Regions from separate parts of the Bradyrhizobium sp. McL0615 genome, predicted to be linked through region 2. Evidence: predicted binding sites of a transcription regulator. Region 2 holds the regulator's gene; the other holds the start of a gene.

Region 1 (4,209 bases), 3.1 Mb from region 2:
CCAAGGGCCTTGGACGCTGGCTTCAAGGCGATTTGCACTCACCGAAGTAAGGCCTACCAGCGTGAACCGGCCGATCGAACGGCGCGGGCCTGGGTCGCCCTCGTGTCAGATCTCCTCGGTTTCAGCCTTCGGCCGCTGCGGTAGGCGTCTCGGAGCCACAGGCGATTGAGCGGAGCGTCCGCGCTAAACGCGCGCGAGCCGCCAGGCTTCCCCAGCGGCTCAAGCGTTGCGTAGCGATGTGTTGCGACGCGCAGCGTCGCGTGGCGGAACGTTGCGATGCGCCGAAGCGCGTCGCGTTGCCTGCCGTGATGTCGACAAGTCCTACGCGTCTTATCGACGACTCCAACATGATGCAGTCGTGGGGTCACTTCAAGACAGCGGTGCTGCCATAAAACGTGCGCCATCTGTTTGTGATGCCATCTCCTTATAATTGCGCAAGGACACGCGCGTCGTTGACGGCCTCGAAACGCTGTAAATGATATGGTTCTCCTGCGGTATCGTCGTCGAGATGAACGCGTAGCTCATGCAGAAAGGCCCAGCAATGCTGCCGGGCCTTTCTTATTGTTGTGCTCTGAACGGTTGGGGTTAGAAGTCCATCCCTCCCATGCCACCCATGCCGCCGCCCGGAGGCATGCCGCCAGCGCCGGCGTTCTTCTTCGGCACTTCGGCCACCATGGCTTCCGTGGTGATCAGGAGAGCCGCGACGGACGCTGCGTTCTGGATTGCCACACGAACCACCTTGGTCGGGTCGATGATGCCCTTGGAGATCAGGTTGACGTATTCGCCGGTCTGCGAGTCGAAGCCGTAGGAATATTGATCCTTCTCGAGGATCTTGCCGACGATCACCGAACCGTCTTCGCCAGCATTGATGGCGATTTGACGGGCTGGATACGACAACGCCTTGCGGACGATTTCGACGCCGGTCTTCTGGTCGTCGTTCTTGGTGCGAAGTCCCTTGAGATGCTGGGAGGCGCGCAGCAGGGCGACGCCGCCGCCCGGCACGATGCCTTCTTCAACCGCCGCACGGGTCGCATGCATCGCGTCATCCACGCGATCCTTGCGCTCCTTCACCTCGACTTCGGTCGCGCCGCCGACGCGGATCACCGCAACGCCGCCCGCGAGTTTGGCCAGACGCTCCTGCAGCTTCTCACGGTCGTAGTCCGAGGTGGTTTCCTCGATCTGAGCCTTGATCTGCTGAACGCGCGCCTCGATGTCGGCCCTCTTGCCGGCGCCGCTGACGATGGTGGTGTTTTCCTTGTCGATCATCACCTTCTTGGCGCGACCGAGCATGGAGAGCGTGACGTTCTCGAGCTTGATGCCGAGATCTTCCGAGATCGCCTGACCACCGGTCAGAACCGCGATGTCCTGCAGCATGGCCTTGCGGCGATCGCCGAAGCCCGGAGCCTTGACGGCAGCAACCTTCAGGCCACCACGCAGACGGTTGACGACGAGGGTGGCAAGCGCTTCGCCTTCGACGTCTTCCGCTATGATCACAAGCGGCTTGCCGCTCTGCACCACGGCTTCGAGCAAGGGAAGCAATTCATTCAACTGAGATAGCTTCTTTTCGTTGATGAGGACGTAGGCATCTTCCATTTCAACGCGCATCTTGTCGGCGTTGGTGACGAAGTAGGGTGAGATGTAGCCGCGGTCGAACTGCATGCCCTCGACGACCTCGAGTTCGGTCTCGAGCGACTTGGCTTCTTCAACCGTGATGACGCCCTCGTTGCCGACCTTCTTCATGGCGTCGGAGAGGAACTTGCCGATCTCGGCGTCGCCGTTGGAGGAGATGGTGCCGACCTGGGCGATTTCCTCGTTCGAGGTGACCTTCTTGGAGTTCTTGACGAGGTCGGCGACCACGGCTTCCACCGCCATGTCGATACCGCGCTTCAGATCCATCGGGTTCATGCCGGCGGCAACGGACTTGGCGCCTTCTCGGACGATCGCAGCCGCAAGAACGGTCGCGGTGGTGGTGCCGTCGCCGGCAGCGTCCGCCGACTTGGAGGCGACTTCGCGCACCATCTGCGCGCCCATGTTCTCGAACTTGTCGTCGAGTTCGATTTCCTTGGCGACGGTGACGCCGTCCTTGGTGATGCGGGGAGCGCCGAACGACTTGTCGAGGACGACGTTGCGGCCCTTGGGGCCGAGCGTCACCTTGACCGCGTTGTTGAGAATTTCAACGCCGCGCAACATCCTGTCGCGGGCGTCGACGCCGAATTTGACTTCTTTGGCTGACATAATGATCTCCGTTTGAAACTGATCCTCATCCGGAGGAGCCCGGAGGGCGTCTCGAAGGATGAGATGAGTTGAGCTTGGAGCTCATCCTTCGAGATGCCGGCTGCGCCGGCCCCTCAGGATGAGGGAGCGGGTGCGGTTAGGCGGCCTTCTTCTTGGCAGCCGGAACGTCGGTTAGGACGCCCATGATGTCGCTTTCCTTCATGATCAACAGCTCCTCGCCGTCGATCTTGACTTCGGTGCCGGACCATTTGCCGAACAGCACGCGGTCGCCAACCTTGAGGTCGATCGGGATCAGTTTGCCAGCTTCGTCGCGGCCACCCGGGCCCACGGCGGTGATTTCGCCCTGCGAGGGCTTCTCCTTGGCACTGTCCGGAATGATGATGCCGCCTGCGGTTTTATCTTCGGCATCGATGCGTTTGACCACGACACGGTCGTGGAGCGGACGGAATTTCATGCGGTCCTCCTTGGCTTTTGTGATTTTCTGGATTGGCAGTCGCAATGCGCGAGTGCTAGCCGCTCTTCACATAAGCTTGTGACACTGGGGCGCAAGGGCTTCGGCCCACGATGTTTGACCGCGACTTGAGTTTCTGGAGGAGGGCGACTGCTAGCAGGTGAAGCAACATGCTGCTAGCGCGTTGATTGCTATGACCTATTGAACGTTTCCTTTTTGGCGAATTGAGAATCACGCGTTACTCTTCAGTTGAGCTGGAGGGTCGAGAAAGATGCGGTTTCCAAGGATTTCAGGAAGCAGGTCTTAGGCTACGGACCGACAACAGCGGAAATCGTTTATCGCCGCCCGGATCGTCACTGGTTGCTGCAAACCTACGTCTGGCAGGACTACGATCTGTTTCCGAATTTCCCGGCGCTAATGGATTTCCTAGCGTTCTGGGAAACAGAACCCGAAGGTCCGTTGTTTGCGGTCACCGTCGCGCACTCCAAACTGATTAAGCCTGCCGAACTACGCGCCGTGGACGGGGTGTTCCGGCTGCATTAGAGCGAGGGCGCGGAGTTTTGGGGCGATCTCTGTTGCTCATGCAACAGCCGTTGTTCGACACGCCCGGCAGCATCCGCAAAAGCATCCCTGGATTATGAAGCTGCTGGCCAGGAAGCCGGCCAAGCTTGTCGCCGTTGCCGTTGCCAACAAGATGGCGCGCATCGCTTGGGCGATCATGGCCAAGGGAGGATACTATCGAGCGCCTGAGCTTGCCGCAGCCGCCTGAAGAGGCTTGGCAATGGGAGCATGAGGCAACGGCGCAGCGAGACAATCGAATTGCGAGGGTGATGATGGCGTGATGCGAAACGGTCGAGCCGTCGATTGGGACAACCCGCTTCTGGGTCATGGGCGTCAAAGCCCGTGCGAATGATTGGGACCCGATCCGCGGACTACATCAGGGCCAGCGGTCATGGTGCCGCGCAAACAGGCCGGACACATGACTTGCACCCGACCGCAAGCCGAACGTCAGATTCTCCTTGCAACGCGGGCGTCGTCCACACATGACCCATCTGAGACATGGGGCGCCTCTTGCCGGCGTCGACTTCATTGAATTGGCCTCGTGGTGAGGGCAGCAAGCCTCATCTCTACGCACGATTGTGTCAATGCTGCTGGCTTTTTCGCGGCTATCATGAAGACTAAAAATAGGGATTGGTACGGAGGCTTCCGATGGCTTTGAGCACTGAGACCGAAGTGACGGGCGGCGTCAGCGGCGGCCCAACCCACGTAGTTCCTACCGGCGCAGCGCTGGGCGCGACGGTGATAGGCGTCGATCTTAAGGATCTGGAAGAGGTCGCGTTCGCGCGCATCATGCAGGCTTGGCGCGACCATTTGGTGCTGCTTTTCCGCGACCAGACCCTGAGCGACCATGAGTTGATAGCATTTAGTCGCCGGTTGGGTGATCTCGACTGGGCGCCGATTCAGGAGACCGGCCGCCGTTTCGTTGATGGGCTGCCAGAAATCTACATCGTCTCCAACGTCAA
Region 2 (4,209 bases):
GCGCGCCGAGTAGATGCCGGGGGCGCCATCCAGCGCGTCGACCACGAGGCCGGAATCGTCGGCAAAGGCCGGCAGTTGCGCGGCTTTCGCGGCTGCGATCGCTTTGAGCGCGGCATTGGCCCGAAATGTCTGGCCGGTTTCCTCGGGCTCGCCGAGGCCCAGTTCGCCAGCGGAAACGGCCTCGACGCCATGCGGCGCCAGCAATTCCCGCATTTCGGCAAGCTTGCCGGGATTGTGGGTCGCGATCACGAGCCGGCCTGTGATTCGACGGTGCATGCGCAATCAGACTACGCGACGGCCAGTTTCTGCAAGTCCACCAGACGCGCGACACCCTTGCGCGCCAGTTCCATCAACGCGAGGAACTCGTCCTGCGAGAACGGCGTCTTCTCGGCGGTGCCCTGCACCTCGATGATGCGGCCGTCGCCGGTCATGACGAAATTGGCGTCGGTGTCGGCCTCGGAATCCTCGGCATAGTCGAGGTCCAATACCGGCGTTCCCTTGTAGATGCCGCAGGAGATCGCGGCGACATTGTCGCGCAGCACGTTGGCCTTGATCATGTTGCGGCTCTTCATCCACGAGATGCAGTCCGCCAGCGCCACCCAGGCGCCGGTGATCGAGGCGGTGCGGGTGCCACCATCGGCCTGGATCACGTCGCAATCGACCGTGATCTGGCGCTCGCCGAGCGCTTCGAGGTCGACGGCTGCGCGGAGCGAACGCCCGATCAATCGCTGGATCTCGACGGTGCGGCCGCCCTGCTTGCCGGCGGCGGCCTCGCGGCGGGTGCGTTCCAGCGTGGCGCGCGGCAGCATGCCGTATTCGGCGGTGACCCAGCCACGGCCCTGGCCCTTCAGCCACGGCGGCAGCCGTTCTTCCAGCGTGGCCGTGACCAGCACCTGGGTGTCGCCGAATTTCACCATGCAGGAACCTTCGGCGTATTTGACCACGCCGCGTTCCAGCGAGACGGGGCGCAGCTGATCGGGCGCACGGCGGCTTGGCCGCATGGGAAATCCTTTCGAAATCGAGCGAAAATGCGTTCGCGGTGCTTGTAGGAGGGGGCGTGCGCAGCGGCAAGGCCTTTTGGCCTCGTTTCAGGGACTAATGCATGCTTGTCATTGGCCCGCCGGATCGACAGATTAGGCGGGTGTGAGGAGTTAAATAGTGGCCCACCACGATCCGATTGGCCTGATCGCGCCGCATGCCGGGCTCGCCCAGCTCAACGAGCGGTCACGCGACATTTTTCGTCAAATCGTCGAGAGTTATCTCGCGACCGGCGAACCCGTCGGCTCGCGCAATATCTCTCGTCTGATAGCGATGCCGCTGTCGCCGGCGTCGGTGCGCAACGTGATGTCGGACCTCGAGCACCTCGGGCTGATCTATGCGCCACATACGTCTGCCGGGCGGCTGCCTACGGAACTGGGCTTGCGCTTCTTCGTCGACGCCCTGATGCAGATCGGAGACCTTACCGAACCGGAACGGGAATCGATCCAGAGTCAGCTCGCTTCCGTCGGGCGCGCGCAATCGGTCGAGGCAGCGCTCGGCGAAGCGCTGACGCGGCTCTCCGGCCTGACCCGCGCCGCCGCCGTGGTGCTGACCGCCAAATCCAATTCGCGGCTAAAACATATCGAATTCGTGCGGCTGGAGCCGGAGCGCGCACTGGTGGTGCTGGTCGGCGAAGACGGCCAGGTCGAAAACCGCGTGCTGGCGCTGCCGCCCGGCGTTCCCTCCTCGGCGCTGACCGAAGCGACCAACTTCCTCAATTCTCGGATTCGCGGGCGGACGCTTGCGGAAGCGCGGTTAGAGCTCGAAACCGCGCTGACGCAGAGCCGCGTCGAACTCGATCAATTGACGCAGAAGGTGATCGCGGCCGGCATCGCAAGCTGGTCCGGCGGCGACAATGACGACCGGCAGTTGATCGTGCGCGGCCATGCCAATCTGCTCGAAGACCTGCACGCGCTGGAGGATCTCGAACGCGTCAAGTCGCTGTTCGACGATCTCGAGACCAAGCGCGGCGTGATCGATCTGTTGGGGCGGGCCGAGCGCGCCGAAGGGGTGCGGATTTTTATCGGATCGGAGAACAAGCTGTTCTCGCTGTCCGGTTCCTCCACCATCATCGCCCCCTATAGCGACGCCGCAGGCCGCATCGTCGGCGTTCTCGGCGTGATCGGGCCGACCCGGCTGAACTATGCCAGGGTGATCCCGACGGTGGATTACGCTGCCCGGATCGTCAGCCGGATGCTGGGCGGCCAATCCGCCCCAAATTGACCCCAATCCGGTGTGGTTGCGCTTGATTTTCGGCCACTAAAGCACGATATCCGGCCCAGCAAATCCCCATCGAACCAGAACCGTTTTTTGAGAAGGCAGTCTTATGACCGATCCAAACCGGCCGACCGACGATGTGAAACCGGCCCAGACCGGCGAGCCCGTGGTCTCAAAACCCTACATCATGCCTGACGATCCCGAGGAAGGGTCGATCGAGCTGTTGGTCAAGGAAGCGACCGAGTCGCGCGACAAGATGCTGCGCACGCTGGCGGAGATGGAAAACCTGCGCAAGCGCACCGCCAAGGAAGTCGCCGATGCGCGCGCCTACGGCATCACCGGGTTCGCACGCGACATTCTCGATATCGCCGACAATCTACAGCGCGCGCTGGACGCCATTCCGGCCGAGGCCAAGGAGACCGCCGATCCCGGCCTCAAGGCCTTCATCGAGGGCGTCGAGCTGACCGAGCGTTCGCTGCTCAACACGCTGGAGAAGAACGGCGTCAAGAAGTTCGATCCGTCGGGTGAGAAGTTCGATCCCAACTTCCAGCAGGCGATGTACGAAGTGCCCGATCCGTCCGTTCCATCCGGGACGGTGGTTCAGGTCGTGCAGGCCGGCTTCATGATCGGCGAGCGCGTACTGCGCCCGGCGCTGGTCGCCGTGTCCAAGGGCGGCGCGAAGGCGGCGCCGGCGGCCGACGTCACCAACTGACACGCGGTGTAAACGGCAGACCCTCATGGTGAGGAGGCGCGCAAGCGCCGTCTCTGGACGATGCATTGCATCGCCAGGCGAACCATGAAGGCCCCGCTGATGCATCTTGGCCTTCATCCTTCGAGACGCGCGCAGGCGCGCTCCTCAGGGCGAGGGTTATCAGTGTCGCTTTCCGTCCCCTACGCCGCGATATCGTCCGACTTGATCCGCTTGACGCCGGCCTTGGTCATGTCGGTCCAGGCTTTGGCGAGCGAGCCCTGGGTGTCGATGCCGCGGCAGGCGTCCTCGATCACATAGGTTTCGAAGCCCGCCTTGCGCGCGTCGAGTGCGCTCCATGCCACGCAGAAGTCGGTGGCGAGGCCGGCGAGGAACACCCGCTTCACCTTGCGCGCCGTTAGGTAAGCGGCGAGCCCCGTCGTGGTCTTGCCGTCGGCCTCGGTGAAGGCCGAGTAGCTGTCGACGTTCTTGTTAAAGCCCTTGCGGATGACCAGCCCGGCATGCGGGATCGCGAGGTCCTTCGACAGCGAAGCGCCCTCGGTGCCCTGTACGCAATGATCCGGCCACAGCACCTGCTTGCCGTAGGAGAGATCGACGGTTTCGAACGGCTTCTTGCCGGAATGCGATGTTGCGAACGAGACATGGCCCGCGGTGTGCCAGTCCTGCGTCATCACCACATTGGCAAAGCCTTTTGCGAGGCGGTTGATGATGGGGACGACCTGCTCGCCGTCTTTGACCGCGAGGCTGCCGCCCGGCAGGAAACAATTTTGCACGTCGATGACGATCAGCGCGGAAGCGGCATCAGGCTTGATCGGTGCAGCCCAAAGCGCTGATGGAGCGAGGGCGGCGACCGACGTCGCGCCGAGACCTGTCAGAACCAGCCTGCGAGTAAACATGGTGCGTCTCCCCGGTAGTGAAACCCGACGGGGAGAAGGCTAGTTACATTTGTGTACGAACGAAAGCCCGAAAATTCGGCGCAGCTTACAATTTCAGGGCTTGCGAATTTCGAACGTCAGCCCCGCGGATGAATGCCGTCGCGCACCGCGCGGAAGCGCGGGAAAGCCTTGGTCCAGTCGTCGCGCGGCGAAGAGCCGATGATGCGCATCGAAGTCTGGGCGCCGAACCGCAGCCACTGCACGATGGTGACCGGCGTGTTGTCCTTGCCGCTGGTGGCGTCGATCCGGGTCTCGTAGCCGGGCTGGCCATCGATGCGGACCGGCTCCGACATCGTGATCCTGCCGTCG

Evidence for each region. Region 2 encodes HrcA, which represses chaperone genes, less so after heat shock. Its sites were predicted from a motif close to GTTAGCACTCNCNNNNNGNGAGTGCTAAC; they were not measured.
Region 1: the regulator HrcA is predicted to act here: its motif matches at 2,721-2,749, upstream of ACPPVP_RS28785 (co-chaperone GroES).

Annotation. Positions count from the first base shown of each region.
Region 1 covers NZ_CP188254.1:5,982,883-5,987,091, reverse strand. Annotated here, with positions in the region: gene groL (chaperonin GroEL) at 586-2,235, opposite strand; gene ACPPVP_RS28785 (co-chaperone GroES) at 2,372-2,689, opposite strand; gene ACPPVP_RS28780 (usg protein) at 2,936-3,229, shown strand; gene ACPPVP_RS28775 (hypothetical protein) at 3,324-3,455, shown strand; gene ACPPVP_RS28770 (TauD/TfdA dioxygenase family protein) at 3,902-4,209, shown strand, end outside.
Region 2 covers NZ_CP188254.1:193,195-197,403, reverse strand. Annotated here, with positions in the region: gene rdgB (RdgB/HAM1 family non-canonical purine NTP pyrophosphatase) at 1-276, opposite strand, end outside; gene rph (ribonuclease PH) at 288-1,001, opposite strand; gene hrcA (heat-inducible transcriptional repressor HrcA) at 1,159-2,262, shown strand; gene grpE (nucleotide exchange factor GrpE) at 2,366-2,968, shown strand; gene pncA (bifunctional nicotinamidase/pyrazinamidase) at 3,148-3,861, opposite strand; gene ACPPVP_RS00885 (hypothetical protein) at 3,978-4,209, opposite strand, start outside.